DNA from 4 places in the Aeromonas sp. 25-248 genome. Region 1 is predicted to be linked to each of the others. Evidence: riboswitches for the same ligand, from Rfam matches in the RefSeq annotation. Region 1 holds a riboswitch; each other region holds the start of a gene.

What was found. A riboswitch is a leader RNA that binds a small molecule or an ion and turns the genes downstream of it on or off. The one in region 1 is predicted to bind cyclic di-GMP.
Region 2: another riboswitch for cyclic di-GMP. It lies ahead of ACVDHI_RS09285 (glycosyl hydrolase family 18 protein); the one in region 1 lies ahead of lafK (lateral flagellar response regulator transcription factor LafK).
Region 3: another riboswitch for cyclic di-GMP. It lies ahead of ACVDHI_RS15475 (glycosyl hydrolase family 18 protein); the one in region 1 lies ahead of lafK (lateral flagellar response regulator transcription factor LafK).
Region 4: another riboswitch for cyclic di-GMP. It lies ahead of gbpA (N-acetylglucosamine-binding protein GbpA); the one in region 1 lies ahead of lafK (lateral flagellar response regulator transcription factor LafK).

Annotation. Positions count from the first base shown of each region.
Region 1 covers NZ_JBRKTB010000008.1:45,005-52,568, reverse strand. The annotation lists gene lfiI (lateral flagellar FliI-like assembly ATPase LfiI) at 1-657, opposite strand, end outside; gene lfiH (lateral flagellar assembly protein FliH) at 650-1,342, opposite strand; gene fliGL (lateral flagellar motor switch protein FliGL) at 1,355-2,383, opposite strand; gene fliFL (lateral flagellar M-ring protein FliFL) at 2,370-4,115, opposite strand; gene lfiE (lateral flagellar hook-basal body complex protein LfiE) at 4,133-4,459, opposite strand; gene lafK (lateral flagellar response regulator transcription factor LafK) at 4,471-5,733, opposite strand; cyclic di-GMP riboswitch class I at 5,985-6,072, opposite strand; gene lfhA (lateral flagellar biosynthesis protein LfhA) at 6,267-7,564, opposite strand, start outside.
Region 2 covers NZ_JBRKTB010000005.1:957-8,520, reverse strand. The annotation lists gene ACVDHI_RS09295 (energy transducer TonB) at 1-514, shown strand, start outside; gene ACVDHI_RS09290 (tetratricopeptide repeat protein) at 526-1,761, shown strand; gene ACVDHI_RS09285 (glycosyl hydrolase family 18 protein) at 2,158-5,196, opposite strand; cyclic di-GMP riboswitch class I at 5,309-5,392, opposite strand; gene ACVDHI_RS09280 (ExeM/NucH family extracellular endonuclease) at 5,686-7,564, shown strand, end outside.
Region 3 covers NZ_JBRKTB010000011.1:106,166-113,729, forward strand. The annotation lists gene ACVDHI_RS15470 (hybrid sensor histidine kinase/response regulator) at 1-2,654, shown strand, start outside; cyclic di-GMP riboswitch class I at 2,856-2,942, shown strand; gene ACVDHI_RS15475 (glycosyl hydrolase family 18 protein) at 3,054-5,651, shown strand; gene ACVDHI_RS15480 (putative RNA methyltransferase) at 5,791-6,591, opposite strand; gene crp (cAMP-activated global transcriptional regulator CRP) at 6,719-7,357, opposite strand.
Region 4 covers NZ_JBRKTB010000020.1:2,040-9,603, reverse strand. The annotation lists gene ACVDHI_RS19340 (methyl-accepting chemotaxis protein) at 1-1,480, shown strand, start outside; cyclic di-GMP riboswitch class I at 1,710-1,795, shown strand; gene gbpA (N-acetylglucosamine-binding protein GbpA) at 1,856-3,277, shown strand; gene cbl (HTH-type transcriptional regulator Cbl) at 3,389-4,336, opposite strand; gene ACVDHI_RS19325 (sulfate/molybdate ABC transporter ATP-binding protein) at 4,453-5,520, opposite strand; gene cysW (sulfate ABC transporter permease subunit CysW) at 5,552-6,445, opposite strand; gene cysT (sulfate ABC transporter permease subunit CysT) at 6,442-7,281, opposite strand; gene ACVDHI_RS19310 (RBBP9/YdeN family alpha/beta hydrolase) at 7,551-7,564, opposite strand, start outside.

The DNA.
Region 1 (7,564 bases):
GGCGCGGGCAAGCCCCTCGCTGCCCAGGCTGTGTTCGATGAACTCCCTCACCTCCCGGCCACGCTCGCCGATGAGCCCCACCACCACGATGCGGGCGCTGGTATTGCGGGTCATCATGCCGAGCAGCATGCTCTTGCCCACACCGGAACCGGCAAACAGTCCCAGACGCTGGCCCTTGCCCACCGTCAGCAGGCCATTGATGGCCCGGATGCCCACGTCGAGCGGCTCGCGTACCGGGGTGCGCAACAGGGGATTGGGAGGGGAGGAAAACAGGGGAACCCGTTCCCCTTCCTCTTTCAGGGGACGGCCATCCAGCGGTTGCAGCAGGCCATCCACGACCCGGCCAAGCAGATGCTCGCCGACCCGGATGGTCTCCTCTCCGTCGACGGGCAGCACCCGGGCGCCGGCATAGAGACCGCTCATGGGCTGGAGCGGCATCAGGTAGGAAATGTCCCGGTTGAAGCCGACCACTTCCGCCAGCAGGGCGGCGCCGGTGGCGGTCTCCACCTCGCAGCGCTGCCCCATGATGAGCTGGCACCCCACGACTTCCAGAGTCAGGCCGGTCACGCGCACCAGCCTGCCATAACGACGATAGCCGGGCACCTCCTCCAGGCTATCGAGGGCACAGGTCAGCGCCTGTTGCAGCGCATCATGCATCCGAAGAGAGTTCCAGGGTCTGGTTGAGTTGTTCGATGCAGCGGCCGAGGCGCTCCCCCGTGTTGATCTCGACCACCGCGGCCCGTGTCTCGATGCGGGCGTCCCCCACGGCCAGTGCCGGGTCCACCTGCAACGGCCACTTCTCGCAGCGGGTCACCCCCTGCTCGGCCAGGCGCTGCCGGTCTCCTTCGTTGAGGTAGATCACCAGCTCTTCCGACTCGCTCGGCAGGCTGGCCATGGCCTGCTCCACCTGCTGGAGCACCTGCTGGGGATTGAGGGTGAACTCGGCCTGGATCACGCGCTTGGCCACCTGGGCCACCAGCTGGGCGACCAGGGCCTTCTGTTCCAGCATCCGGGCCCGGGTCAGGGATTCCCACTGCTGCTGCAACGTTGCAAAGGGCACCATGGCCTCATCGAAGGCGGCACGTCCCTCGGCCAGCCCCTGGGCCAGACCACGCACCTGTCCCTGTTGCAGCCCCTTGGCTTCCCCCTCGAACAGGCCACTGGCCAGCCCCTGCTGGTACCCGGCCTGATACCCTTCCGCCTGCCCCTGCTCCAGCCCCTGCTGGTAGCCGTATTCGAACTCTTCCTGCTGGCTTCTGGCCTCTTCCCCGCTCTGGCCCAGCGCCGGGAAGCGGTAGAGACGGGTGGCACCTGCCGCCAGTTTGCGCACATGCTGACTCATGCCTGTCTCCTGTTAACTGACGGTGGGCTCTTCGAACAGCTGGAACTCGATCTCGCCCTGCTCCACCAGCTCGCGCACCAGCTTCATGGCCTCTTCCCGGGCCTGCTCCACCTTGCGCAGGGAGACGCTGCCCTGATCCTGGATCTGGGCCTCCAGTGCCTGTGCCATCCGTTTGGGCATGGCGCCAAGCACCACCTTGCGGAAGCCGGCATCGGTGTTCTTCAGGGCCAGGGCCAGCAGATCCGCCGGCAGCTCCTGCACCAGACGTTGCAGGGTATCGTCGCTCTGGCGACGCAGGGCCATGAAGTCGAACATGTTCTTCTCGATTTCGAGGGCCAGCTCACCATCGTGCTCCCGCAGCAGGATGAGCATCTGCTCCTTGTTCCCCTGATAGCGATTGAGGATATCGGCCACCTGGCGCACCCCGTTGACCTTGGCGCCGGACTGATCGGCCACATAGGCGAGGCAGCGATCCAGCGTGAGCCGCAGCTCACCCAGCACGTGTTCGCTGACCGAGCTGAGGCTCGCAACCCGCACCAGCAGATCGTCGTGCACCGACCCCGGCAGGGCATCGAGCACGGCAGAGGCGGTCTGGGGTGGCAGGAAGGCGAGCAAGACAGCCTGCATCTGGGGATGCTCATTGCGGAAGAAGCGGGCCAGCACATCCGCCGGCACCCATTGCAGACGCTGGATGTCCTGGCTCATCGCATCGCCATAGAGGCTGTCGAGCAGGCTGCGGGAAAGCCGCTGGCCCAGCGCCAGATCCAGGGTCTGTTCCAGATATTCCCGGGAGGCGCTGCCGATGCCGCTCTGCTCGCGATACTGGTTGAAGAACTGCTGCAGCGTCCACTTGGCTTCTATCGAACTCACGCCGGAGAGGCTGGCCATCTTGGAGATGAGGCGCTGCACTTCGTCGCGGGACAACTTCTGCATCACCTTGGCCGCCGCCTCGGTGCCCATGCTCAGCAGCAGGATCGCGGCTTTTTCCAGATTGTCGATGTCGATGTCGACCGCGTTCTGATTCAGATTAACGTTGCTCATTGCCACTCACCCATTGTCTGACCACTTCCGCCACCCTGGCCGTGTCCTTGTCTACCAGCAGTTGCAGGTGCTTGAGCTGGACTTCCAGCTCGGAACCCGGTTCGGGCAGCGCCTCCAGATCCAGGGAGGAGAACTGGGGCTCGAGCCGGAACTCGGACTGAGACTGGGACAGGCTCTTGCCCGTCGCAGACTCTTCCAGTTCCCCATCCCCTTCCCGGCGCATGGAGAGGCCCATGGTCGGCTCCTGCTCCTCGTCCGGCTCCTGTGCGGCATCAGTGTCGGGATATTGCTGGGTACGCACCAGGTGCTTCACCAGAGGACGGATGCCGAAGAACACCAGGGTCAGCCCCAGCAAACCACCCACCAGGTAACGCAGGGAGTCTTGCCAGTAAGGGGTTTCCAGCCAGCTCGACGCTGGCGGCTCCACCGGCACCGCACCGGTGAAATCGAAGACCTGCAGACTGATCTGGTCGCCACGGGTGCCGTCAAAGCCCACCGAGCGCTCCACCATCTGGCGGATCTGCTCGAGCTGTTCCGGACTCCACCCCTCCTTGGGGGCGCTCTGCTGATTGAGCAGGATGGAGACGTTCATCTTCTCCAGTCGTCCCTGCTGATAGCGGGTATGCACTATGGTGCGGCTGCTTTCATACTGCCTGCTGACTTCCTGCCGCTCGGTGCGGGTATCGTTCTTGGCAGGCTCCTGGGCAGCATTCCCCTCGGTGGCGGCCTGATCGGTCTTGGGAGCGGTTTCGGGCGGTCGATTGGAGAGCGCACCGGGGATACCGAGGGCCAGGGCATCGATGGTCTTGTCCGATTTGTTGGACTCCCTGGTCACCACGGCATTGGGATCGAGCTGTTGCTGGGTCTCTTCCACCGCATTGAAATTGACGTCCGCGGCGATCTGCACCCGGAAGTTGCCCGTGCCCAGCATGGGGGAGAGCATGTCGCTGGCACGCTGGCGAATGTACTGCTCCAGCTTGCGCACATATTCCATCTGCTGGACGCTCTGCTTGCCGAAACCGGCCTTGTCGCCGAGCTCGGCACTCAGCAGCTGGCCGCTTTGATCCACCACGGTGACGGCCCCGGGCTTCATGCCGGAGATACTGCCCGCCACCAGGTTGGCAATCGCCTCGACCTGGCCCGGCTCCATGGTCTGGCCCGGTTGCAGATCCAGCATCACGGACGCGCTGGGTTTCTCCTCGTCGCGCCCCACGAACAGGGTCCGCTTCGGAATGGCCAGATGTACCCGGGCACTGCGCACCGCATCCAGGGAGATGATGGTTCTGGCCAGCTCCCCTTCCAGGGCATGGCGGTAGCGCGCCCCTTCCATGAATTCGCTGGTGCCAAGGCCGGTGACGTTGTCGAGCCCCTCCAGGCCGGACGGCATGGCCGCCCTCACGCCCCGCGCGGCCAGCGCCATGCGGATGTGGGCCAACTGGCTTTCAGGTACCAGGATCTGGCCGGAGCTTTTCTCCAGCCGGAAGGGTACCTGCTCCTTCTCCAGCATCTCCATGATGTTGGCGGTGTCGTAAAGCTCCTGCTTGCCGTAGAGGGGCACGTAATTCTTGCTGGAGGTCCAGAGGATGACCACTATGGTGGCGGCAACCACGGCGGCCAGCAGCGCGATGGTCAGAATGGATTTGTTGTCGCGAGACAGGGTACGCCAGTTGCGCACCCCGTCCTGCACCCGGGCCAGCAGGGAGCCCGACGCCCCCGGTGCGGAGGATACCAGTTCAGTCATGATCAACCTCAGAGCGGCATGCGCATGATGTCATCAAAACCCGTCATCAGTTTGTTGCGCACCTGCATCAGGGCGGAAAAACTGAGACCGGCCTTCTGGCTGGCCACCATGGCCCCCACCAGATCGTCGCTCTGACCCGCATCGACGGCGGTCATCAATCGGGAGGCGATGTTCTGCTGCTCGTTGACGCGGCCGACGACGTCGCGCATGGCGTCGCTGAACGAGACGCCTGACGCCTCGTTCGGTTCGATGGAAGGGGGTTGACTGGCGACTCGCTGCATTTCCTGCATCTGCTGCAGGAGCGTCACCTGTGATGACATGATCTCAATCTTCACTCGGTTATCCCTTAGTTTTGTATCTGCTGCTCGACATCGATGCCCTGCTCGCGCATGGCAGCCAGCTTGTATCTAAGTGCCCGGGTCGTCATTCCGAGGGCTTCGGCCGTGCGTGTCCGGTGACCACGGAAACGGCGCAACGTCTCAAGGACGAATTGAAATTCAGCATGCCGCTTGGTCTCGCTGAGCCCCTCGGGGGCCGCAAGCGTCTGCGGTTGCGGGGTGTCGGCTTCGGCGGCGTAATGGGGCAACATCAGATCGACGGCCTGAATATGCAAGCCGCGAGCCATAATTAGCGCTCGCTGAATCACGTTGTCCAGCTCACGCACATTGCCAGGCCAGTCATAGGAGAGCAGTTGCTGACGGGCACTCTCGCCGAGGCGATACCCCTGCTGTGCGGCGTAGCGTTCGATGAAGTATTCCGCCAGAGGCAGGATGTCATCCCGCCTCTCCCGCAGTGCCGGCCAGCTCATGGGGAGCACGTCGAGCCGGTAGAAAAGGTCCTCGCGAAACGCGCCCTGCAGCACCAGCTCCCTCAGGTCCCGGTTGCTGGCGGCGATGATCCGCACATCCAGCGCGATCACCTGATGACTGCCGAGGCGTTCCACCTCTTTCTCCTGCAACACCCGCAGCAACTTGGCCTGCAGCGCCAGCGGCAGTTCGGAGATCTCGTCGAGCAGCAGGGTGCCGCCCTGGGCCAGCTCGAATTTTCCCTGCTGGTTGGCGGTTGCCCCGGTGAAGGCCCCCTTGCTGTGTCCGAACAGGATGGATTCGAGCATGGCTTCCGGGATGGCCGCACAGTTGATGGCCACGAAAGGCTTGCCGGCCCGGCTGGACATCTCGTGGATGTAGCGAGCCAGTCGCTCCTTGCCTGTCCCGGATTCGCCACCGATGAGGATGGTGGCCGATGTCTTGGCTGCCCGCCGGGCAAGCTGCAACACCTGCAGGCTCTGGGGGGACGTGGCGATCAGATTGGGAATGGCCTGGCGCAGGCGCAGGGCCCCTCTCACCACATCGAGGATCTGGCGCTGGCTGAAGGGCTTGATGATGTAGTCGATGGCGCCGGCCCGCATGGCTTCCGCCGCCAGGTAGGCCTGATGCTCGTTGACCAGAATGACGCAGTCGGTCCCTGCCAGCGTCTGCACCATGGCGGGCCCTGCCTCGGTCATGACCGCCATGTCGAGCAGAATGAGATCGACCGCATGGTTCGAGAGAAATTGCTTGGCCAGCGACACGGAATCGACACAGGAAACACGATAACCGGCACTGAGCAATATACGTTCAACATCGTTTCCATTTGATAACGAAGCTGAAACTAATAATAAATGAGCATGCATTTCAATACCGGTCGGTATTGAATTTTCCTTGCTAGATAAATCAGAAAACATATATCCCGAACCTGTGATTGCACATGAATCAATCAACAGAACTGATGCGTGAAAAATAAAGACACACAAATAGAGACCGCACCCTTTATTGAGTGAATGGTCTATATCGGTATAAAAACAAGGCGGGAAATCATGGCCTTGGTAACCCCGCTATCATTAGCATCAATGCTGTTAGACCGGAGGCTTTGCGTCCTGACTTTTCAGTTCAGTTTGCCTTTATCATGCGACGACCCGTATTTGGATGGCATGGCTACGTTGTCCCTGAAGCCATGTGATACATCCGACTATTTCTATTTTTTTCTTAACTGTCAGTATGTATCGCGTCAAAAGTCGTCACATGATAGCGGCTTTATATGACAATTCAAGCAGATATGCGGAATAGGCGCTTCCTGTCCCTGTGACGCCAAGGCAATTCCACTTCAGCCCAGAGTCCCGATGACTTCGACTCGCAAATCTTCCGGTATCTCGTTATAGGAGAGCACCTTGAGGCCTTTCGAGAAGGAACGGGCATAACGGGCTATCAGCGGTCTGAGCTGGGGCATCACCACCAGCACGGGCGCATATCCCTGTTGCTGCAGTTGCTCCTTCACCAGCGGCATGTTCTGCTGCAACTGCGCCAGCAACTGGGGATCCACCGGGAAGCTGTCCAGCTGGATCTTGCCCTGCTGCTGTGACTGGCTCATGGCCGTCAGCAGGGTCTGCTCCAGCCGGTCATCCAGGGTGAAGGCCGCCAGCACGTCGCGGGACCCGATCGCCTGTCTGACGATCTGGCGCTTCAGTGCGCAGCGCACATCGGACGCCAGCAGGACGGGATCCTTGGTCAGCTCGCTCGCATCCAGCAAGGTGGTGGCGATGGTGCGGATGTCGGTGAGGCTGATCTGCTCCTTGAGCAACTGGCGGAAGACCCGCAGTTGCTGCATCTGGGTCAGGGCCAGATTGAGCTCTTCCGCAAGACGGGGGGACTGGGTCGCCAGATGCTGACCCAGCTTGCCCACCTCGTCATGACCAAACAGGCCGTCGAGCTGCTCCCTGAGCAGCTTGCTGGCGTGAGTCGCGATAACGGTGGCGGAATCCACCACCGAGTAGCCCAGATTGAGGGCCTTGGCCTTGTTGTCCGGCGAAATCCAGACCGCACTCATGCCATAGGCCGGATCCTGTGTCAGCTCGCCATCCAGGGCGCCATAGGTCTCACCGCTGCTGATGGCCATCAACCGCTGGCAATCCACATTGCCCGAAGCCAAAGGGATGCCGGATAGCTTGATGCGGTACTGATCCGGCTGCAATTGCAGGTTGTCCCTCACCCGGATCTCGGGCAGCAGGAAGCCGTACTGCTCGGAGAGTGTCTTGCGAATACCGCGTACCCGGGCCAGCAGCTCGGCCCCCTTGTCCGCCTCCGCCAGCGGTACCAGTCGATAACCCAGTTCGATGGCGACCGCGTCCACCGGGGGCAGGTCCTGCCACTCCAGCCCCTGGGGCTCCGGCTGCACCATCTGGCGCGTCAGCGCCTCGGCCGCATCCAGCGCGGGATCCTGCACCCGGCGCTTGCTGACGCTCCAGCCGGTCCAGGCCAGCACGGCCGCAAAGCTGAGGAAGGCCAGCATGGGCATGCCGGGAACCAGCCCCAGGATCAGCATGACGGTCGCCGCCGTGTAGATCACCCGAGGAGAGGCCAGGATCTGCTGGCCAACCTGATCCGACATCTCCCCTTCGTCACTCA
Region 2 (7,564 bases), on a different contig from region 1:
CGACTTCATCCGCCTCAAGCCTCAGGAGACCCTGCAAGAGAAACAACGGGAACTGCCCAAGCCGCCGCCCCCGAACCGCCCGCCTCCCCCGCCCGAGATGGAGGTGGCGAGCACGGACAGGCCGCAGATGGAGAGCTCCCCCATGGACATGCCCAAACTCGACATCCCGGTCAACATCGGTGGCGGCAACGCCCTCGGTGCCTACAGCACCGGCGGCGGTGGCGGCGGCATGGGTGGCAACAACGGCGCCATCCCGATGGCGACCTTCGAGCCCATGATGCCCCGCAAGGCGGCCCTGGCCGGTCTCGCGTCCGGCAAGGTGCTGGTGGAGTTCACCGTCACCGAGCGCGGTACCGTGAGCAACATCCGCATCGTCAAGGAAGAGCCCCGCAGCTATGACCTCGGCAAGGCGGCGCGCCAGACCATCGCCAAGTGGACCTTCAAGCCGGCCATGGTGGACGGCAAGCCGCAGGCCAGTCGCATGCAGCAAGAGATCGAGTTTGCGACCAACTAAGGAGGGTGGCGATGAAAAAGTTACATACCCTGATCCTCGCCCCGGTGGCCATGGCGGTGCTGCTCAGCACCGCCACCTGGGCCGCCGAACAACCCGCCCTGTCTGACCGCGCCTACCGCGCGGTCAACAAGGCCCAGGCGTTGATCACCGAGAAGAAATACGGCGAGGCCAATGCCAAGCTGCAGGAGGCGCTGTCCGGCGCCGGCGAGCGGGTCTACGACAAGGGGGTCATTTTGCAGACCCTGGGCTTCGTGGCGGCGCAGCAGGAGAAGTACGGTCAGGCGACCAAGTACTTCGCCGACGCCATCGCCACCGGCGGCCTGCCGCCCCCGGTGGCCCAGCAGGTGCGCTACAACCTGGCCCAGCTCTACATGGCGGAGGGGAACTTCAAGGGTTCCATCAACACCATGAAGGAGTGGTTCGCAAACCTCGGCAAGGACGAGAAGCCGACCCCGCACGCCTACATCACCCTGGCCAACGCCCATGTGCAGCTCAAGCAGTACCGGGAAGCCATTCCGGCAGTGGACAACGCGATCAAGCTCTCCGCAGGCAAGGCGCCGGAGTCCTGGTACCTGCTGAAGATGGCGGCCCACTACGAGCTGAAACAGTACAAGCCGGCCACCGAGGTGCTGACCGCCCTGGTGGACCGCTACCCGGAGAAGAAGAAGTACTGGACCCAGCTCTCGGCCATGCACATGCAGGCGGGCAACGATGCCAAGGCCCTGGCGGCACTGGAAGGGGCCTACAACCTCGGCATGCTGACCGAAGCCAACGAGTTGCAGCGGCTCGCCAACTACCTCGCCTTCGCCGGCATTCCCCACCGCGCCGCCCGTGTGATGGAGAAAGCCATGAAGGAGGGGCAGATCGAGAGCACCGCGGCCAACTACAAGACGCTGGCCAACTACTGGCATCAGGCCAAGGAGCTGGACCCGGCCATCGACACCCTGGCCAAGTCCTACAAGCTGGCCCCCAATGCCGAGCTGCAGCTCAAGATGGCGCGCATGATGATCCAGAGCAAGCGCTACCAGGATCTGGTGGCCTTCGCCGCCAAACCTGCCGCCAACGCCAGCGGCGAGCAGCGGGCGGACCTGAAGTTCCTGACCGGGGTCGCCTATTTTGAGCAGCAAAAGCCCAAGGAGGCGCTCTCCGCCTTCACTCAGGCCGCCCAGAACGGCAACGTCAGTGGTCGCGCTTCCCCCTGGATCAGCTTCTTGAAAGAGCAGCAGGGCGGCGCCGTCACCCAATAAAGCTGCGCGGCCCGGCTGGCGGGGCGGGGATCTCCCCGACTCGGCATCCGGGCCGCGACACATCGACAAGGGGGTCACCCCGCAGATTGCCTTGGTGGCAATTGGCCGCTCTTCGGAGCGGTCTTTTTTATGGTCACTCCCCTGCCCTTTTCCCCCTCCTTCTCCTGATACAAGGCACAAAAAAATCCGGAGCCTGGGCTCCGGATTGGATCGTTGCGTTGGGAGGGGGCAACCCCTTCAACAGGTCATCAGTCACTGCACACCAGCTTCCAGCTGCCGTCGCCCGCTCTGAGCTCGCGGCTGGTACAGCAGCCGGGACAACTCAGTAGTTGCACATCAGCTTCCAGCTGCCGTCGCCCACTCTGAGTTCGCTGCTGGTACAGCAGCCGGGACAACTCAGTAGCTGCACACCAGCTTCCAGCTGCCATCGCCCGCCTTGGGCTCGCTGCTGGTCCACCAGTTGGCCTGCCACACCGCCTTGCCGTTGGTCATGCGGTCGTTGCCATTGGCGTGATCCCCGCGCGGCCAGGTCGGATAGGCATTGTAGTCCGCCGGGTTGACGTTCTGGCTGGCACAGGTGGTGCCACCGCTGCCGCCGTCACCACCGCCACTGCTGCCCAGCACCGCCTCGGCCAGGGCCGGGAAGTCGGACTTCAGGCCTATGGTCTGGCTGCCGGCAATCAGGCGCATGCCACTCGGCACGCCGGCGGCCGGCAGGTAGTAGGTCATGGCCACTTCCACGTCGGTGCCCGGCGTCCAGGCTTTCCAGGCCGGCAGCGTCAGAGCCACCTTGTGGAAGTCCTTCTCATTGGCGATGCCGTCCGAGTTCTGGTTGCCACCGCTCTCCACCACTTTCAGCCCCATGCCGCTCTGGTCGGTGATGGTGTCTGAGGTGGAGGTGGGGACCAGGAACTCGATGCGGGTGCCGCCCGGAATGGTCTGGGTCGACTTGTTGGTGAGCTTGAGGGTCGGGTTGATCGGGTAGTTGGAGTCCCCTTCCTTGAAGCCGGAGAGGCTCACGCCGATGTCGAGCTGGGCGGCCGGAGCCGGCAGATCATTCTGCTTCAGGGCAGCCTTGTCGGCCTTGCTGAACTTCTCGTAGGCGAGGCTGGTGAGGGTGCTGCCCATCACGTACTCGTTCTTGGCCGCGTCGAAGTCATAGTCCCCCGCCATCTCCCAGAACATGACGCCCCCCAGGCCCCGCTTGACGATGTAGTCGAGCTTGTGACCCATGGACTCTTCATCTTCGGTGGAGAGGAACACCTTCTTCTGCTCGTTCCAGAGCCAGGGCGCATGGGCCTTGTCGTCGTAGTAACGCACATACTGGCCTTGCATCACGTGGGCCGGGTTGTTGGGATCCAGACCCCAGGCCTGGCCGTAGCTCGGCAGGGTGGTGATGCCGAGGCTGGCCGCGTGCTCCAGGTTCTTGGCATGCCACATGGGCACGGCGCCACCGCCAATCTCCTTGCCGTTCTTGTCAAGGTCATGCCAGATGTTGTCGATGCCCACCGCCCCGTTGCCGCACGGAATGGTGCTGCCACCGGTGCCCGGCTGGCAATCGCTCTGGCTCGGCAGCGCCGCCTTGCCACCCAGACCGTGGGTGCCACCGGTGACCCCCTGCCAGCCACGGGTGTAATAGGGCACCCCTATGTTGATCTTGCCCGCCGCCATGGCACCACGGAAGTAGTGGGCCGCCCAGGCGGAGTTGAGATAGCCGATGCCGCCAAACTGGGCCTGGGTGTAGACACCCCACTGGGACAACTCGGGATCCGCCTTGTTGTCGAACAGGGCGGCGTTGTGACCGACGAAGTGGTTCCAGGCACCGTGGAAGTCATAGGTCATCAGGTTGACGTAGTCGAGGTACTGGGTGACCTGGAAGTTCTCCATGCCGCGCAGCAGGTAGGCCGAGGCCGGCGAGGCGATGGTCAGCATGTACTTGCGACCGTCCTCGGTGCCGGCGCTGTCGAGCTTGTTGCGCAGGGTCTTCATCAGCACTTCATAGTTCGCAAAGAGCTTGCCGCGACACTGGTTGGAGAGCGGGAAATCGTTGGGGTTGCCCGCATCCTTCATGGAGGTGGGGTACTCGTAGTCGATATCCACCCCATCGAAGCCGTACTGGCGGATGAAGCCCACGGCCGAGTCGGCAAAGGCGTTGATGCCGGCGGTGTTGACCGAGCAGTCGCCCTTGGTGGTGGCGGCGTAGAAGCCGCGGGTATCGGCCCAGCCCCCGACGGAGATGAGGGTCTTCACGTCCGGGTACTGCTTCTTGTACTTGGACAGCAGGTTGAAGTGACCCTTGTAGGCAAACTCCGGATCCATCTCGGCGCCCGGCACCCCGTTCCAGGTCAGCTTGGTGGCGGCGTCATCCACCTTGATGGTGTGACTCTGCTCGTCCACCGCCGCGAAGGCGTAGTTGATGTGGGTGATCTTGTCCCAGGGAATGTCGCTCACCAGGTAGGCGGGCAAGCCGTTCTTGCCGGTGCGCCAGGAGGTGAAATACCCGATGACGCGGCGGCCGTGGTCATCCCCCATGCACTCGCTGCCGTCGGCGCGGTAGATCTGGCGCACGTCGCAGGAGAGGTTGCCGCCGGTGGGGGGCAGGGCCGCCTCTTCCACCTGCACGTCCACCTGGGCCGACTCGCCAGAGAGGTTGGTCTTGTCGGTCGCCACCAGCTTGAGGCCGGTCAGCCCCTTGTTCTGGGGCGTCCAGCTCAGTTGCCAGGGGGCGCTGGTGTCCTCGCCCACCTTCTGGCCATTCACGAAGAGCTCGACCTTGGCGACGTCGTCATTGGCGTCGGTGACATTGCCGCTCACGGTGAGGGCGCGGCCCAGGGTCACCCTGGCACCGGCGGCCGGGCTTGCGATGCTCACCCTGGGCGCCTCTGGCGCCACCACGGCGGCGACCTTGAAGCTCGAATCCGCCTCGCTCAGCACCTTGCCGTCTTTATCCAGCGCCCGGGCCTTGAGGGCGTGATTGCCCGCACCGGCGGCAGACCAGCTGGCACTCCAGGGAGAAGCCGTGGCGGTGGCGACCAGGGTGCCGTCGATGAGGTATTCCACTCGGGCGAGCGCCGTGACCGGGCCGCTCAACGTCACCGCCAGGGCCACACTGGCCCCCTCGCTGACGCTGGCACCCACGGCGGGGGAGCCGATGGCGACGACCAGGGACGGTGGCGGCACCTCGCCACCATACAGCTTCCAGGCATCGGCCCAGACCACACCCACCCCGGGGGCATAGTGATAGGGGGACGCGCCGCACCAACCGGAGTAAGGGAATTCCTTGCATTCATAGAGGGCGCCTGCGTTGCTGACGATGTCGCCAGCCTTGTAGGCGGTGCCGGCCTGATAGGCGGGGTAAGCGGCCTGCGCCCAGGCAGGGACGGCCGCAAGGGCGACCAGCATGGCAAGCCTGCTGGGCCTCAAGATCTGTTGCATATTGTTATCTTCCTTGTTTTGTCTTGGCTTCAATACCGGGAAAAGCGCAACCGCAACAGGGAACAAGGGAGCGACAACAGGCCATGGACGGGCCACAAACCCTCAAGTCACCCTGGGTAACCCCGCTGTCTGGCCCGGATGGGACAGATCGGAGGCTTTGCGTCCCGGCATCACTGCCGGTTTGCCCTTTGCCTGGGTTCCGTGAGGAACGGCTCGAGTATAGGAAGCAAGTGACCACTGCTCAATCTTTATTCTCGAAGGAAAATATGTGAATGCTGGCCGCCTCACACTTTTCGCTCCCACCTGATGACAAATAGATCATCAATATCAAACTGTTAGCCACGTCAAAAAATGGCAGATGGGCTCCTTTGTCTCCTCATAATGTGCGTTGGTTCACTGGTCAGAGCTGCCAGAAATGTGACAATGCGCGCCCTTGGCCACGATGCCAAGGCTATGGAAACACTGGCAAAAATAAAAAAAGGAATACCCATGAAAGGAACACCTACCCTGCTGTCGCTGGCCGTGGGGCTCGCGCTCGCGTCCCCGTCTCTCTACGCCGCCGGCTTCAGTTGCCCGGCCGACAGTGCCCTCACCCCCATCCCCGCCATCCAGGGCAGCGGCGACAAGAGCCCCCTCGTCCCGGACGATCAGTTCGAAAGCGCCCAGAGCGTCTCGGTCAAGGCGGTGGTCTCGGGTCTGGGGGAAAGCCTCAACAAGGGCTTCTACCTGCTGGATGTGCAGGGGGACGGCAACCCCGAGACGTCGGACGGCATTTTCGTCTACCTCAACGACAAGAACTTCGCCAGCAAGTACCCGGACATCCAGCCGGGCGCCCTGGTCTGTCTGGAGGCCAAGGTCGAGGAGTATTACGGCCACACCCAGCTCAAGCCCCTGTTTGACGGCAGCACGCCGCGCCTGACGACCCTGGCCCAGGGCGCCGCCCCGGCCGCCACGGCGCTGCGGGTACTGGAGGGGGAAACCCTGGCCCGGGCCCTGGAGCGTCACGAAGGGATGCGGGTACGCCTTGACGCCGACAGCGCCCTCAAGATCAGCCGCAACTTCAGCTACGACTATGCCGCCCGGCGCAACAACCTGGTGCTCGCTCACGGCGCCCCGCTGATGAAGCCGACCCAGCTCCATGTGGCAAGCAGCCCCGAGGCCGTGGCGCTGGCCGAGGCCAACGCCAGCAACCGCGTCTTCCTCGAGTCGGACGTCAAGGCGGGGGACGGCAAGCTCCCCTGGCTGCCCGCCTGGGAGCCGGAGCAGGGTTACCTGCGCATCGGCGATGCCCCGGTCAATCTGGAGGCCATGGTCGGCTACAGCTACAACGAGTACCGCCTGATCGTGCCCCGGGATCAGACCATCACCGCGGGGGATCTGCTGCGCACCAGCGACAACGATCGCCAGAGCGCCCCAGCCCGTCTGGATGGCACTGACCTTCGCATCGGCAGCTTCAACGTGCTCAACTACTTCACCAGCCACTCCAGCGTGGGGGGCGCCCTCAACGTGCTCTGCGCGGATCAGGCGGATGCGGACAGCGCCAAGGGCTGCAACCGCGGCGCCAAGAGCCTGGAGGAGTTCCAGTTGCAGCGCGCCAAGATCGTCAACGCCATCACCGAGATGGACGCCGACCTGCTCGGCCTGATGGAGATGGAGAACAACGGCTTTGACGAGCACGCCGCCCTCCACGATCTGGTGGAGAGCCTCAACGCCAGGCAGAAGGAGGCGAGCAAGCACTACGCCTTCGTCACCCTGCCCAAGGCCCTGCTCACGGAGGATCGCTTCTTTGGCGGCGACGCCATCATGGTGGCCATGATCTACCGCCCCGCCCTGCTCACCCCGAGCGGGGATGCCGACGTCATCCCCCTGCCCCAGCAGCGCTACACCACGGGTGGCGTCACCAAGAGCGCCGGTCAGCGGGACTCCCTGGTCCAGCGCTTCACCGTGGCGGGCAGCGACGCCCCCCTGACCCTGGTGGTCAACCACCTCAAGTCCAAGGGGTCGGGCTGCTATGAGAACGGGGATGGCAAGACGGAGCCTGCGGATCTGCAGGGCAAATGCACCGAGTTTCGGGTGAGCGCCGCCAAGGTGCTGGGGGAGGCGGTGAGCAAGATGCCGGGCCAGGTGCTGCTGGTGGGGGACTTCAACTCCTACGCCAAGGAGGATCCCATCCGGGTGCTGACCGACTATGCGCCGGTCGCGGGGGAGCGCCAGATCCGCTCCGCCTCCCACACCTACATCGGCGACAAGCCCTATGAACAGATGGGCCAGACGGTGGCCAAGGGTTACGGCCTGGTGGATCTGAACGTCAAGTTCAACCAGGAGAAGGCCATCTCCTACAGCTACGAGGCCGAGCTCGGCACCCTGG
Region 3 (7,564 bases), on a different contig from region 1:
ACAACCAGGGGCAGGATCTGCACTGGGCCCGCTGGATCTTCCCCCTCTATCTCTTCCTGATGGGGCTCTTCATCTGGCCGCTGGCGCTGGCAGGCAAGCAGTGGGTCGGGGCAGATATGGCCTCGGACACCTATGTGATAAGCCTCCCCATGTCCCTCGGATTCGACGGCATGGCGATGCTGGCATTTCTCGGCGGCACCTCGGCGGCCACCGGCATGGTGATCGTCTGCACCATCGCCCTGGCCATCATGGTGAGCAACGATCTGGTGTTGCCGGTCCTGCTGCGCCGGGTCTGGCAACAGGGGCGGGACGAGCGCCTGATGCGGTTGCTGCTGCAGGTGCGTCGGGGGGCCATCTTGCTGATTTTGCTGGCGGCCTGGGCGCTCTATCTCTGGCTCGGGGATCTCACCAGTCTGTCGCGCATCGGCTATCTCTCGTTCGGGGCCGTGGCCCAGTTCGCACCGGCCCTGCTGCTCGGCCTGTACTGGCGTCATGGCAATCGCAAGGGCGTCTATCTCGGGCTCGCCCTCGGGGTCAGCCTCTGGTTCGTGACCCTGCTGGCGGAGAGCGGACTGCTGGCTGGCTCCCCTCTCGAAGCCCTGCTGGCGCCCCCAGACTGGCCGGCGGTGCGGGATCTGAGCCTGGGGGCCTGGTGCCTCTTCCTGAGTCTTCTGCTCAACCTCGCCGGCTATGTGGCGGGCTCCCTGCTGTCACGGGCGGCGGTGAGTGAGCGGCTGCAGGCAGCCAACTTCGTCGGCAAGACGAGCCGGGATACCTCGGCGCTTTATCATGCGCGGGTCTCGGTGAAGGAGCTGGAGATGCTGGCGGCCCGCTTCGTCGGTTCCAGCCGCGTCAAGCGGGCCTTCGGCCGCTTCGCGGGCGAACGGGGAGGCACCCTGGCGCCCCAGATGCAGGCCTCCGCCGAGCTCATCGCCCACACGGAGCGACTGCTGGCGGGGGTATTCGGTACCTCGTCCGCCCGCCTGGTGCTGGCCTCCGCCCTGCAGGGACGCAACATGCAGCTCGAGGAGATCGCCACCATAGTGGACGAGGCCTCCGACATGTTCCGCTTCAACCGCGGCCTGTTGCAGGGGGCAATCGAACACATGGGGCAGGGGATCTCCGTGGTGGACAGGGAGCTCAGGCTGGTGGCCTGGAACCGACGCTACATCGAGCTGTTCTCCTATCCCCCCGGTCTCATTCAGGTGGGCCGTTCCATCGAGGAGATCATCCGCTACAACGCCGGACAGGGGTTGTGCGGCCAGGGAGACATCGAGGCCCAGGTAGCGCGGCGGGTTGCCTTCATGAAGCGTGGCAGCCCCCATGTCTCGGCGCGGGAGCGTCCCGATGGCCGGGTCATCGAGATGCAGGGCAACCCCATGCCTGCGGGGGGCTTTGTCATGACCTTCACCGACATCACCCCGTTCAGGGCGGCGGAGCGGGTGCTGCGGGAAGCGAACGAGCACCTGGAGGCGCGGGTGGCCGAGCGCACCCACGAGCTCTCCGAACTCAACCGCCAACTGCTGCTGGTAAACCAGCAGGTGGAGCGGGCCAACCAGTCCAAGAGCCGGTTCCTTGCGGCGGTGAGCCACGACCTGACCCAGCCGCTGAACGCGGCCAAGCTCTTTACCTCCTCCTTGCTGGAGATGCTGCCCCCGGAGGACGAACCGGCCCGTATCGCTCGCCACATCGACGACGCCCTGGGGGCGACCGAGGATCTCATCACGGATCTGCTGGACATCTCGCGCCTCGAGGCGGGCAAGTTCAAGGCGAAGAAGCTCGATTTCGCCCTGAGCGATGTGCTGGACAATCTCAAGGCGGAATTCGGCGTGCTGGCCCAGGCCGGTGGGATCCAGTTCTCCGTGGTGGAGAGCCGCCTTGCGGTCTACAGCGATGTGCGCTTGCTGCGGCGGGTGTTGCAGAACTTCCTCACCAACGCATTTCGCTACAACCCCGGCGGTCGGGTGCTGCTCGGCTGTCGCCGCATGGGGGAGAAGGTGCGCATCGAGGTGTGGGACAACGGCCCCGGCATCCCGGAGGGCAAGCAGGAGGCGATCTTCGACGAGTTTTCCCGCCTCGATCACTCCCGCACCGCCAGGGAGCAGGGGCTTGGCCTCGGGCTCGCCATCGCCCGCGGCATTTCGCTGGTGCTGGGTCATCAGCTCTCCCTGCGCAGCTGGCCCGGAGCGGGGTCCGTCTTTGCCATCACCCTGAACCTCGCGACCCGGCCCGTCATCCCCAGCCAGGTGACGACCCCGGCCCTGCGAGACAGCCAGCTGGAAGGGGTCAGGATCCTCTGCATCGACAACGAGGAGGATATCCTCATCGCCATGGCCTCGCTGCTGGGACGCTGGGGCTGCGAGGTGCGCTGTGCCCAGAGCCTGGAGCAGGCGGAAGAGATCATCGGCGGCGGCTTCCTGCCTGCGCTGGTGCTGTCGGACTATCACCTGGATGACGGCAAGACCGGGTTGCAGGCGTTGCACATGATCAGGCTGGCCCATGGCAACGGTATCGGCGGCATCATCATCAGTGCGGATCGCAAGAGCGAGTTGCAGGCACAGATCCGTGAGCACGGCTTTGGCTACGTGAGCAAACCGGTCAAACCTCTCAAGCTGCGCGCCCTGATGAACAGCCTACTGATGCCGGTTCAGTGACTGGTCTCACAGAATCCAGCATTGGCTGAACATTTTTTTGATGCCATCCAGGCGCCATGATCGGCGATGATGGTGCCTCTTTCGTCGCCATTTGCCGAGTTTGGTGATAATTGAGTCTTGTTGGGTGTCACTTTTGGCAGGTGGCACCCGGGCGACTCTCCTCTATAGTCATTCGGCGATTATTTTTGTCGCAAATCAAGTTGTGCAAAAAGGCAAACCGGATGAAAGTCCGGGACGCAAAGCTTCCGGTCTAAGGGTCTGCGTACCTAGGATAGCGGGGCCACCACAGGTTGTATCGTCCATGGGCCAAGCCATGGTTGCGATGTTGTCTGCGTTACCTGGCAGGTTGCGTTGCCTTTTTCGTTGTTAATTCCAATAACGAAATAAGGAAGTTCAAATATGTTAAGTCCAAAACTTTCCCTGCTGGCGCTTCTGGTCGGGGGGCTTTGCACTACCTCCGCCTTCGCCGCTGCCCCGGGCAAACCCACCATTGGCTCCGGCCCCACCAAGTTTGCCATCGTTGAAGTCAATCAGGCTGCTTCGGCCTACAACCAGCTGGTGACCGTCCACAAGGATGGCGCTCCCGTCAGCGTGACCTGGAACCTCTGGTCCGGTGACGTCGGACAGACCGCCAAGGTACTGCTCGACGGCAAGGAGGTGTGGTCAGGCCCGGCCTCCGCCGCGGGTACCGCCAACTTCAAGGTCACCAAAGGGGGGCGTTACCAGATGCAGGTGGCCCTGTGCAACGCCGATGGCTGCACCCTCTCCGACAAGAAGGAGCTGATGGTCGCCGATACCGACGGCAGCCACCTGGCGCCGCTCAATGCGCCCCTCAAGGAGAACAACAAGCCCTACGCCAACAAGTCCGGCAAGGTGGTGGGGGCCTACTACGTGGAGTGGGGTGTCTATGGTCGCAAGTTCACCGTGGACAAGATCCCGGCCCAGAACCTGACCCATATTCTCTACGGCTTCACCCCCATCTGCGGTGGCAACGGCATCAACGACAGCCTTAAAGAGATCTCCGGCAGCTTCGAGGCGTTGCAGCGCTCCTGTGCGGGCCGCGAAGACTTCAAGGTCTCCATCCATGATCCCTGGGCGGCGATCCAGATGTCCCAGGGCAACCTCAGCGCCTGGGATGAGCCCTACAAGGGCAACTTCGGCAACCTGATGGCCCTCAAACAGGCCCACCCGGACCTCAAGATCCTGCCGTCTGTCGGTGGATGGACCCTCTCCGATCCCTTCTATTTCCTGGGTGACAAGACCAAGCGCGATACCTTCGTCGCCTCGGTCAAAGAGTTCCTGCAGACCTGGAAATTCTTCGACGGCGTGGACATCGACTGGGAGTTCCCGGGCGGACAGGGGGCCAACCCCAGCCTGGGCGGCCCGAATGACGGCGCCACCTATGTGGTGCTGATGAAGGAGTTGCGAGCCATGCTCGATGAACTGGAAGCCGAGACCGGCCGCCAGTATGAGCTGACCTCGGCCATCAGCGCCGGCGGTGACAAGATTGCCAAGGTGGATTATCAGGCGGCCCAGCAGTACATGGACCACATCTTCCTGATGAGCTACGACTTCAGCGGCGCCTTCGACCTGACGAATCTGGCCCACCAGACCAACCTCTTTGCCTCCAGCTGGGATCCGGCCACCAAGTACACCACCGACAAGGGCGTCAAGGCGCTGCTGGGTCAGGGGGTGACACCGGGCAAGATTGTGGTGGGGGCGGCCATGTATGGCCGTGGTTGGACCGGAGTGAAGAACTACCAGGCCGGCAACCCCTTCACCGGCACCGCCACCGGACCGGTGAGCGGTACCTGGGAAAATGGCGTGGTGGATTACCGCGACATCGTCAACAACCGCATGGGCGCAGGCTGGGAGCAGGGCTATGACGAGTCGGCCGAGGCCCCCTATGTCTTCAAGGCCAGCAGTGGTGACCTCATTACCTTCGACAACGACCGCTCGGTCAAGGCCAAGGGGCAGTACGTGCTGGCGAACCAGCTCGGCGGTCTGTTCGCCTGGGAAATTGATGCGGACAACGGCGACATCCTCAACGCCATGCACGAGGGGCTGGGCCACGGCGAGGGTACGCTGCCGCCGGTCAACAAGCCGCCGGTTGCCAATGCCGGCAGCGATCTGAGTGCCACCGGCCCGGCCGAGGTGACCCTCAACGGCAGTGCCTCCCACGATCCGGAAAACGGGGCGCTGACCTACAGCTGGAAACAGGTCTCCGGACCCCAGGCCAGCCTGCTGGATGCCACCCAGGCCAAGGCCCGTGTGGTACTGGATGCCGTCAGCAGCGACATCAATCTGGTGTTCGAGCTGACCGTGACCGACGATCAGGGGCTCTCGGCCAAGGATCAGGTGGTGGTCACCAACAAGGCGCCGCAGCCGAACCTGCCCCCCGTGGTCAGCGTACCGGCCAGTGCGACCGTCGAGGCCGGCAAGCAGGTGAGCATCAAGGCCACCGCTTCCGACCCCAATGGTGATGCCTTGAGCTATCAGTGGACAGTGCCGGCCGGTCTTAGCGCCACCGGTCTGGACAGCGCGACCCTGGTGGTCACGGGCTCGAACGTGACCAGTGACACGGCATACGATCTGACCCTGGTGGTCACCGACGGGGCGCTGGATGCCACAGCCGTTACCCGCCTGACCGTCAAGCCGGCCAGTACAGGTGGTGGCTGCGAGGCCAGCGATCCGGATGCAGCCAACCACCCGGCCTGGAGTGCAGGTACCGTCTACAACACCAATGACAAGGTGAGCCACAAGCAACTGGTGTGGCAGGCCAAGTATTGGACCCAGGGCAACGAGCCGAGCCGCACCGCTGATCAGTGGAAACTGGTGAGCCAGGTGCAACTGGGTTGGGATGCCGGAGTGGTCTACAACGGCGGTGATGTCACCAGCCACAACGGCCGCAAGTGGAAGGCCCAGTACTGGACCAAGGGCGATGAACCCGGCAAGGCCGCCGTCTGGGTCGATCAGGGCGCGGCGAGCTGCAACTGATCTGCCGTGATGAATAATGGGGCCGAGGGCCCCATTTTTGTCTTGCTGCGTGGTCGGGTGTCTCTTCCTGTCAGGGGAAAGGCGCACTCGCTTTGTCAAAAAGGCCCGTCAGGGCCTTTTTTCATGGTTTGTCACCGGTTTACAGCGGTTTTTGCCACAGGCTGAGCAGCAGATCCTGCTCGAGGGCGTCGGGCCCCTGGTGGGTGAAGGCGTGGCGCTGCTCGCCGCTGGCACGCCAGCCGAGGCGACTGGTCTCCAGAATGTGCTCGCGCAGGCCCTGATCCAGCGCCGTACTGAACTGGGCGCGTTGCTGGGCAACACTGACAAGCCCGGTGAGGGCGGGCCAGCTCAGGGGATGTTCCATGCTCACCGGATTGAGGCTGACGCGCAATTGCCACTGATGGCGAGGGCCTGGCTGCACGTGGAGCAGATAGCCGCCCGGCGCCAGCCAGCTGACCAGGAGTTCCGTCTTGACCTTGAGGTCGTTGACCAGCAGCACCTGGGCCGTGCCAGGCAGCAGCGGGGCGCGCGCCGGGTCGGCGATGACGAACTGGCCTTCCGGTTGCGCCTTGTTGGCGGCGAAGATGGCATTCTTGGCCAGATCGAAACCGCCGACCTGCCAGCCGGGCAGCCGCTCAGCCAGGGCACGGCAGTAGTACCCCTCGCCACAGCCGAGGTGGACAAGCTCGCGCTCGCCAAGAGGAGCGAGCAGGTTCGCCATGGCGTCCACCAGAGGCAGCTGGTGGCCTTGTTCCAGGAAGCGGCGCTTGGCGCGCAGCAGGGCCCGGCTGTCGCTGTCCTTGGGGTTCTTCTTGCCGGGGATGAGGTCCAGATAGCCTTCCGGTGCGGGATCGAAGTGGTGCTTGTTGTCGCAATAGACCCCGCGGGAGGCGGCATGAAGGTGCAGGGGGCTACGGCAAAGGGGGCATTGAAGGTGCATAGGAGTTCTCTTGGCGAAGGCCATGACGGCGGGGCGTTCGGGATTATAGGGGAGAGGATCGGAAAAGGCTGCCATGGGCAGCCTTTTTATCCAACGGCGCTGTGCGGGCGCCGTCGGCGGAACCCGGTCAGCGGGTACCAAACACCACTATGGTCTTGCCGTGGGCGGAGATGAGCTCCTGCTCTTCCAGCATCTTGAGGATGCGGCCGACGGTTTCACGGGAGCAGCCAACGATCTGGCCGATCTCCTGGCGGGTGATCTTGATCTGCATGCCATCCGGGTGGGTCATGGCATCCGGCTGTTTGGCCAGGTTGAGCAGGGTCTGGGCAATGCGGCCGGTCACGTCCAGGAAGGCGAGGTTGCCAACCTTCTGGCTGGTGTGCTGCAGGCGCTTGGCCATTTGACCGGATAGACGCATCAGGATGTCCGGGTTGACCTGGATCAGCTGGCGGAACTTCTTGTAGGAGATCTCGGCGACTTCGCAGGCGCCTTTGGCACGTACCCAGGCGGAACGCTCCGGATTCTCGTTCTCTTCGAACATCCCCATCTCGCCCAGGAAATCTCCCTGATTCAGGTAGGAGAGGATCATCTCCTTGCCTTCGTCATCCTTGATCAGGACGGCGACGGTGCCCTTGACGATGTAGTAGAGGGTTTCCGCTTTTTCACCGGCGTGGATCAGGGTGCTCTTGGCGGGATACTTATGAATGTGGCAATGCGACAAGAACCACTCAAGGGTGGGATCGCTTTGCGGTTTGCCAATGATCATGAGACTTCCTCTGTAGTGTCATTTTTATGGACTGTGCGTCCAGGCAAGTTGCCAAGCTTGCCATTCCTTACTCTTTGGTCGCAGTAGAATAAGAGCCTTTGCCTGTGCTGACAAGGCTTTGGGGTTTTGCCGTCCACCGGTGAGCCGCCATCTGCTGCGTCGTCCGGGGCATTCTAGGCAAGAAGAGGAGGTCGGATGTTGATTTCG
Region 4 (7,564 bases), on a different contig from region 1:
GGAGCAGGCCAAGGCACAGGCCAAGGCCATGCTCGACAGCATGCGCTTTGACGGGGACAACTACCTGTTCGTACTGGATGAAGACCGTCGGGTGGTGGTGCATCCCGCCAAACCCGAGCTGGTCGGCCAGCAGATGGGCAACAACCCTGCCGAGTCCCACTGGCAGCACATGGTGGATCTCGGCAAGGGCGGCCACCAGGGCAGGCTGGAGTATCAGTGGGTCTCCCCGTCCGGCGAGGCGGCCCAGAAGATGTCGCTGGTGACGGGCTACCAGCCCTGGGGCTGGATCCTGGGCTCCGGTGTGTTGTTGCAGGACATTGAGGCCACTATGTGGTCGCAATATGAGTGGATGGGTGGCGCCACCTTGCTGGTGATCCTGTTGATGGGGCTGCTGGGACTCGCCATCAGCCGCTCCATCGTCAATCCCCTGGCCGAGATCAACAAGGCCATGGCCCGGGTCGCAGCTGGCGATCTGGTGGTCAGCATCCCGGTGCTGGGCAGGGATGAGCTCGGCGCCGTCGCCAGCTCCACCAACCAGGGGCTGGATGCCATCCGCCGCGCCCTGCTGGAAGCGAGCCTGGGGGCCCGCAACGTGGCGGATGCCGCCCTGCGCATCGCCGCCTCCGCCGAACAGACCAACCAGGCGGTCAACAGTCAGCGGGATCAGCTCGCCCAGCTCGCCACCGCCATGAACGAGATGAGCGCCACCATCGCCGACGTGGCGGGTCACGCCGAGAATACGGCCCGCGACACCCAGGATGCCACCAGCGAGGCCGGGCTCGGCAACCAGGATGTCCATGCCAGCGTGCACGGCATCCAGGCGCTGGCCACCGAGGTGGATCAGGCCACCTCGCAGGTCAACCAGCTCAAGGAGGGGGTGATGCAGATAAGCGAGGTGACGGCGGTCATCAGCGCCATCTCGGAGCAGACCAACCTGCTGGCCCTCAACGCCGCCATCGAGGCGGCCCGGGCCGGCGAGCAGGGCCGTGGCTTCGCCGTGGTGGCCGACGAGGTGCGCCAGCTGGCCAGTCGCACCCGCCACTCCACCGAGGAGATCCAGAGTACCATCACCCAGTTGCAGCAACGGGCTGTCACCGCCGCCAACGCCATGGACGCCAGCCGCAAGCTGGCGGAGAGCAGCGTCAACCAGTCCGAGAAGGCGGGGCAGGATCTCTCCCTCATCGTCAATCATATCCAGCACGTGAGCGACATGGCGACCCAGATCGCCACGGCGGCGGAGCAGCAGAGCATGGTGGCGGAAGACATGAACCGCAACGTCAGCGGCATCAACGACTCGGCACTCGAGATGTCCCAGGCGGCCTCCCAGTTGGCCCAGGAGAGCGAACTGCTGGCCGGTCTCTCCCGAAGCCTCGACGAGCGACTGGCGGTGTTCAAGCTGGACAACGCCCAAGCCCAGGACAGGATGATGCGACCGACCCAGGCGTCCTCTTCCCGAGCAGGCATGCAACCCCGCCACTGAGTGGCCCCGTGAACCCCTGCCAGTCTGGCAGGGGCTCCTTTCCTGTCATGGCCACGGGAGCCTCTCCCGGGCCACCCTCTCGCACTGAACCAGCGCGCAGATCCAGATGGAGCCATCTGCTGCTGATGCGTTGCTCCGATGAGATGGCACTGTCAATTTTTACACTTATTTTTTTAACAAAATATAGTCATGATGAGTGGTCGCCACAGGCGGCACCATGATCCTTTCTGTAGTCATTTGGCAAACTGGTTGAAAGGCCAGGACGCAAAGCCTCCGGTCTAAAGACAAGCTGTCCAGGATAGCGGGGTTGCAGCACCGTGTTTCGGGGAACTCCCCTGCCAACGTGACAGCCCACATCACCGAACAGAGGAATGTATGGCAGCAAATATCCGACTCACCCATCTCGCGGCGGCACTGGCGCTGCTGGCCAGTGGCGGCGTGCTCGCTCACGGCTACATCAGCCAGCCCGAAGGGCGCAACTACCTGTGCAAGACAGGGGGCAACAGCCAGTGTGGCGCCATCCAGTGGGAACCCCAGAGCCTGGAAGCCCCCTCCGGCTTCCCCGATGGCGGCCCCGCCGACGGCCAGATAGCCTCGGCCGGTCACCCCCAATTCGGCGAGCTCAACACCCAGACTCTCGATCGCTGGACCAAGCGTGAAGTGCAGGCCGGCCCCTTCGCCATCAGCTGGACCTTTACTGCCAACCACGTGACCCGCAACTGGCGCTACTACCTCACCAAGCAGGACTGGAACCCGAACCGGCCCCTCACCCGGGATGCGTTCGATCTCAATCCCTTCTGCGTCATCGAGGGCAACATGGTGCAGCCCCCCAAACAGGTGACCCATCAGTGCACCCTGCCCCCGCGTACCGGTTATCAGGTCATTCTCGGGGTATGGGAGGTAGGAGATACCGCCAACAGCTTCTACAACCTGATCGACGCCCGGTTCAAGGATGGCACCCAGCCACCGCTGACCTGGAGCCAGGGAGGGACCATCTATCCCTCCATCGACCTGGTGGAGGGTGACAAAGCCAGAACCCGGGTGTTCGATGCCAATGGCGAGCGCACCGATCTCCAGACCGAGCTGACCATCGCCAGCGCCGGGCAGGGCCAGAAGAACAACTGGGCCCACGCCCTGGCGAGCAAGATCAACGCCGAGCAGAGCCAGATCCGTGCAGGCCAGCAAGGCACGGACGGCCAGTTCAACCCCGTCTACGGCCAGAACCCGGTCTACCTCAAGGCTGGCAGCAACCTGCAACGGGTCGAGATCCAGCTTGAGCAACAGCAGCCCCCGGTGGAGAACGGGATCAGCGTGAGCGGTCTGGCGAGCGACTACACGCTCGACAACGGCAAGCTCACCCTGACTTTCACCGTCACGGCCCAGGGGGATCTCGCCATCACCAACACCCTCTATGACCACGGCGGTGTCGCCAGGGGACAGAGCAGTGCCGACATCAAGGACGGCAGCCAGAGTTTCTCCATGGCGCTGACCGGCTTGAGTGCAGGCCACCATCAGCTGGTGATCGAGGGCAAGCCCAAGGCCGGTGGTGACGCGGTGCAGCAGACCCTGGACCTCATGTTCAAGGATCCGGCAAGCGGGGGCGATTACCAGTTCACCTTCCCGGACGGCCTCAAGTCCTACACCGCCGGAACCCGGGTGCTGCAGCCGAAGAACGGCAAGGTCTATCAGTGCAAACCCTTCCCCTACAGCGGCTGGTGCAGCCAGTGGGCGAGCACGGCCACCCAGTATGAACCGGGCGTAGGCTCCCACTGGCAGGAGGCCTGGACAGCGCAGTGATGGGACGTATCCGACCTGGCGGGAACCCGCTCGGCGCTTCCGGTGCCAGATCAGGTCAACATCAAACAAACAGGGAGCCCATGGCTCCCCGTTTTTCACCCATCCCTCGGTTCAGATCTGATAGTCGAGCAGGGGCTCGTTGCTCATGGCGCGGGCCTGGATCTCCGCCAGCGCCAGCTCGGGGTTGCAGAGCTGGATGAACTGCCAGGCAAAGTTGTGCTGGAACTGCCCCTGCTTGAGGCCGATCCAGGCGGTGTGCGGCGCAAACAACCGGCTGCCGTCCAGTTGCACCAGCCCCTTGTCCCGCTGGGAATCGAACGCCATGTCCGCCAGTATGCCCACCCCCATCTCCAGCTCGACATAGGTCTTGATGACGTCTGAGTCCTGGGCGGTCAGCAGGATCTGCGGCACTATGCCCGCCTCGGCAAAGGCATCATCCACCCGTGCCCGACCGGTGAGGCCGGCCTGATAGGTGACGATGGGCCAGTGGGCCAGAGCGGCCAGGGTCAGCTCCCGCTCGGCGGTGAGGGGGTGTTGCTCCGGTACGACGATATTGTGGTGCCAGCGGTAATAGGGAAAGGCCACCACCCCTTCGCTCTTGTCGAGCTGCTCGCTGCTGATGCCGATGTCCACCTCGCCGGTCTGCACCAGCCGCACTATCTCCTCCGGGCTCCCCTGACGCAGCTCCAGCTGTACCAGGGGAAATTGCTCCCGAAACGCCTTCACTACCCTCGGCAGGGCATAACGGGCCTGGGTATGAGTGGTCGCGATGAGCAGCCGGCCCGAGTCGCGATTGGCAAAGGTGCTCGCCAGTTTGCGGATGTTGTCGGCATCCCCCAGGATACGCTCGGCGATCACCAGCAACTCCTTGCCCGGCTCGGTCATGCCGAGCAGACGCTTGCCATAGCGAATGAAGAGGGCGAGCCCCAGCTCCTCCTCCAACTCGCGAATGTGGCGGCTGACCCCGGACTGGGAAGTAAAGAGGGCATTGGCCACGTCGGTCAGGTTGTAATCCCGCCGCGCCGCCTCCCGAATGATTCGCAATTGCTGAAAGTTCACCTCATCGCCTCCTGCGCTGAGTGGCGGTGGCTCATGCCACCGTCCTCTTGTTATGGATTGCCGGGATCATAGCCCGGCAGCAAGCCTGACAGAGGGCCGCACCTCGCGGCTTGCCCTCAGATCTGGTAGTCGGGATAGAGCTGTGCCTGCCTGGCCACCAGACGCACCCCCTGGCCGGGGGCAAAGGCCCGGGCGGCCTCCTTGCTCAGTTCGGCCTCGTAGTGGGCGCCTCCCGTCTCCCCATCGCCACGCAGTTCCACCCGGATGCGCGGCCCCATGGGCAGCAGGCGGGTAATGGTGGCGCGAATGCCACCGGGGGCATCCGAGGGCAGGATCTCCAGCTCGTGGGGGCGCACATAAGCAATGGCCGCACTCCCTTCTGCCAGATGGGAGGGGATGGGGCCACCCAGTTGCTGTTCACCGATGCCGAACCCCTGCCCGGCCACCCTGCCACGAAACAGGTTCACGCTGCCAAGGAAGCTGTGCACGAAGGCACTGGCGGGCTGATCATACACTTCGGCAGGGGTGCCAATCTGCTCTACCTTGCCGGCGTTCATCAGCACCACCCGATCCGCCACCTCCAGGGCCTCTTCCTGATCGTGGGTCACGAACAGACTGGTGACATGCAGCTCGTCGTGAAGCTCACGCAGCCAACGGCGCAGCTCCTTGCGCACCTGGGCATCGAGGGCGCCGAAAGGCTCGTCCAGCAGCAGCACCTTGGGCTGCACCGCCAGGGCCCGGGCCAGGGCGACCCGCTGGCGCTGACCACCGGAGAGCTGGGTCGGGTAGCGTGCCGCGACATGGCTGAGCTGCACCAGATCCAGCAGCTCCTTGACCCGGGTGCGGATGGCCGCCTCGTCCGGGCGTTCGCTCCGCGGCTTGACCCTCAGGCCAAAGGCCACGTTCTCGAACACCGTCATGTGGCGAAACAGGGCGTAGTGCTGGAACACGAAGCCAACGTTGCGCTCGCGCACATGGAGATCCGAGGCATCCTCGCCGCGGATGATGACGCTGCCACTGTCCGCCTGCTCCAGCCCGGCGATAATCCGCAGCAAGGTGGTCTTGCCGCAGCCGGAGGGGCCGAGCAGGGCGACCAGCTCACCATCGTGAAAATCGAGGTTGATGTCGGCCAGCGCCGCGTACTGATTGAAATGCTTGTTGAGCCCTTGAACCTGAATGCTCATGAATGCCTCTCCTATAACCGTTAATTCGGGATCAATGGGACTGAGTCGGTTGGCCGCGCAACCTGGCCAGCAGGGTCTCACCCAGCAGGGTGAAGATCCCGAACAGCGCCAGCAGGCTGGCCACCGCAAAGGCGGCACCGGTCTGGTACTCGTTGTAAAGGATCTCGATGTGCAGCGGCAGCGTGTTGGTCTGGCCGCGAATGTGGCCGGAGACCACGGAGACGGCGCCAAACTCCCCCACCGCCCGGGCGGTACAGAGCAGCAGGCCATACATCAGGCTCCAGCGAATGCCGGGCAGGGTCACCCGCCAGAACATCTGCAACCCGCTCGCCCCCAGCATGATGGCGGCCTCCTCTTCCTCCGGGCCCCGCGCCTCCATCTGGGGCAGCAGCTCGCGTACCACGAAGGGCACTGTGATGAAGGTGGTCGCCAGGATGATCCCCGGGGTAGCGAAAATGATCTTGATGTCGTGCTCGCTGAGCCACTCGCCGAACCAGCCGCGACTGCCGAACAGCAGCACGAACATCAAGCCCGCGATGACCGGCGAGACCGAGAACGGCAGATCGATGAGGGTGATAAGCAGTTGCCGGCCAGGGAAGCGGAACCGGGCGATGGCCCAGGCGGCGGCCAGCCCGAACAGCAGGTTCAGGGGCACCGAGCAGAGCGTCACCAGGGCGGTCAGCCCCAGGGCGCTCAGGGCATCCGGCTCGCTGATGGCGTGCCAGAAGAAGGCCAGACCCGGGCTCAGCGCCTGGATGAAGACGGTGGCCAGCGGCAACAGCAGCAAGGCGGCAAACCAGCCCAGACCGACGGTGACCAGCAGCCATTTGACCCAGACCGGTTCATGGGTCACCGGGGGATGACGCGCCGGGGTGGCCGGAGCGGACTCCTGGGCCTGATCGAGATGTGCAGTAGAGGCGTTCATATACGGCTTCCTCCGATGCGAGCCCAGCTCCAGGCTTGCAACTTGTTGATGAGCAACAGCAGCACAAAGGAAATGAGCAGCATGACGGACGCAATGGCCGATGCACCGGCGTAGTCATACTCCTCCAGGTGACTCATGATCATCAGGGGGGCAATCTCGGACACCATGGGGAGGTTGCCGGCAATGAAGATGACAGAGCCGTACTCCCCCACGCCGCGAGCAAACGCCAGGGCAAAACCGGTGAGCAGCGCAGGTACCAGGGTCGGCCACAGTACCCGGATGAAGGTCTGCCAGCGGTTGGCACCCAGGCTCGCGGCCGCCTCCTCTTGCTCGCTCTCCGCTTCCCGCAGCACCGGCTGCAGGGTCCGCACCACAAAGGGCAGCCCGATAAAGGTCAGGGCAATGACTACCCCTATGGGGTTGTAGGCAAGCTCGATGCCCAGCGGAGCGACCCATTGGCCAATCCAGCCGTTGGGGGCAAAGATGGCGCACAGGGCGATGCCGGAGACGGCAGTCGGCATGGCAAAGGGCAGGTCGATCAGCGCATCCACCAGTCTGCGGCCGGGGAAGGTATAGCGCACCAGTACCCAGGCCAGTATCAGACCGAACAGACTGTTGAGCAGGGCGGCAATGAAGGCGGCGCCAAAGCTCAGGCGAAAGGAGGCGAGCACCCGGGGGGAGCCGATCACCTGCCAGAACTCGGCGGCGCTCAGGTTGTTCACCGCAAACAGCACCAGTGCCGAGAGCGGCAGCAGCACCAGTATGCCCAGATAGAGCAGACTGAAGCCCAGCGTTGGCCCCAGGCCTGGCAGGACGGAATAAGAACTTAATCGCATAACACATCCGTTTGTTATAAATACTTTGGATGTGACGATTTTGCTCACGGCGGCCAGGGACAACAAACACCAATAATGCCTTTGCTAAGCACTTTTTTATCTAACAATGGTGGAACAAGGCTTTTAGAGCGATAAGCATAAAAAAAGGTCTTTTATATAAATAAAAGACCTAAAAGACGGAGCGGTAAAACCGGGAACATGCAAAGTCAGTCACGCTGGCCAAGTTGCCAGCCTGTCTGGAAATCGTGCCGAGACAATCCGATGGTCCCTCATCGAAAACTGA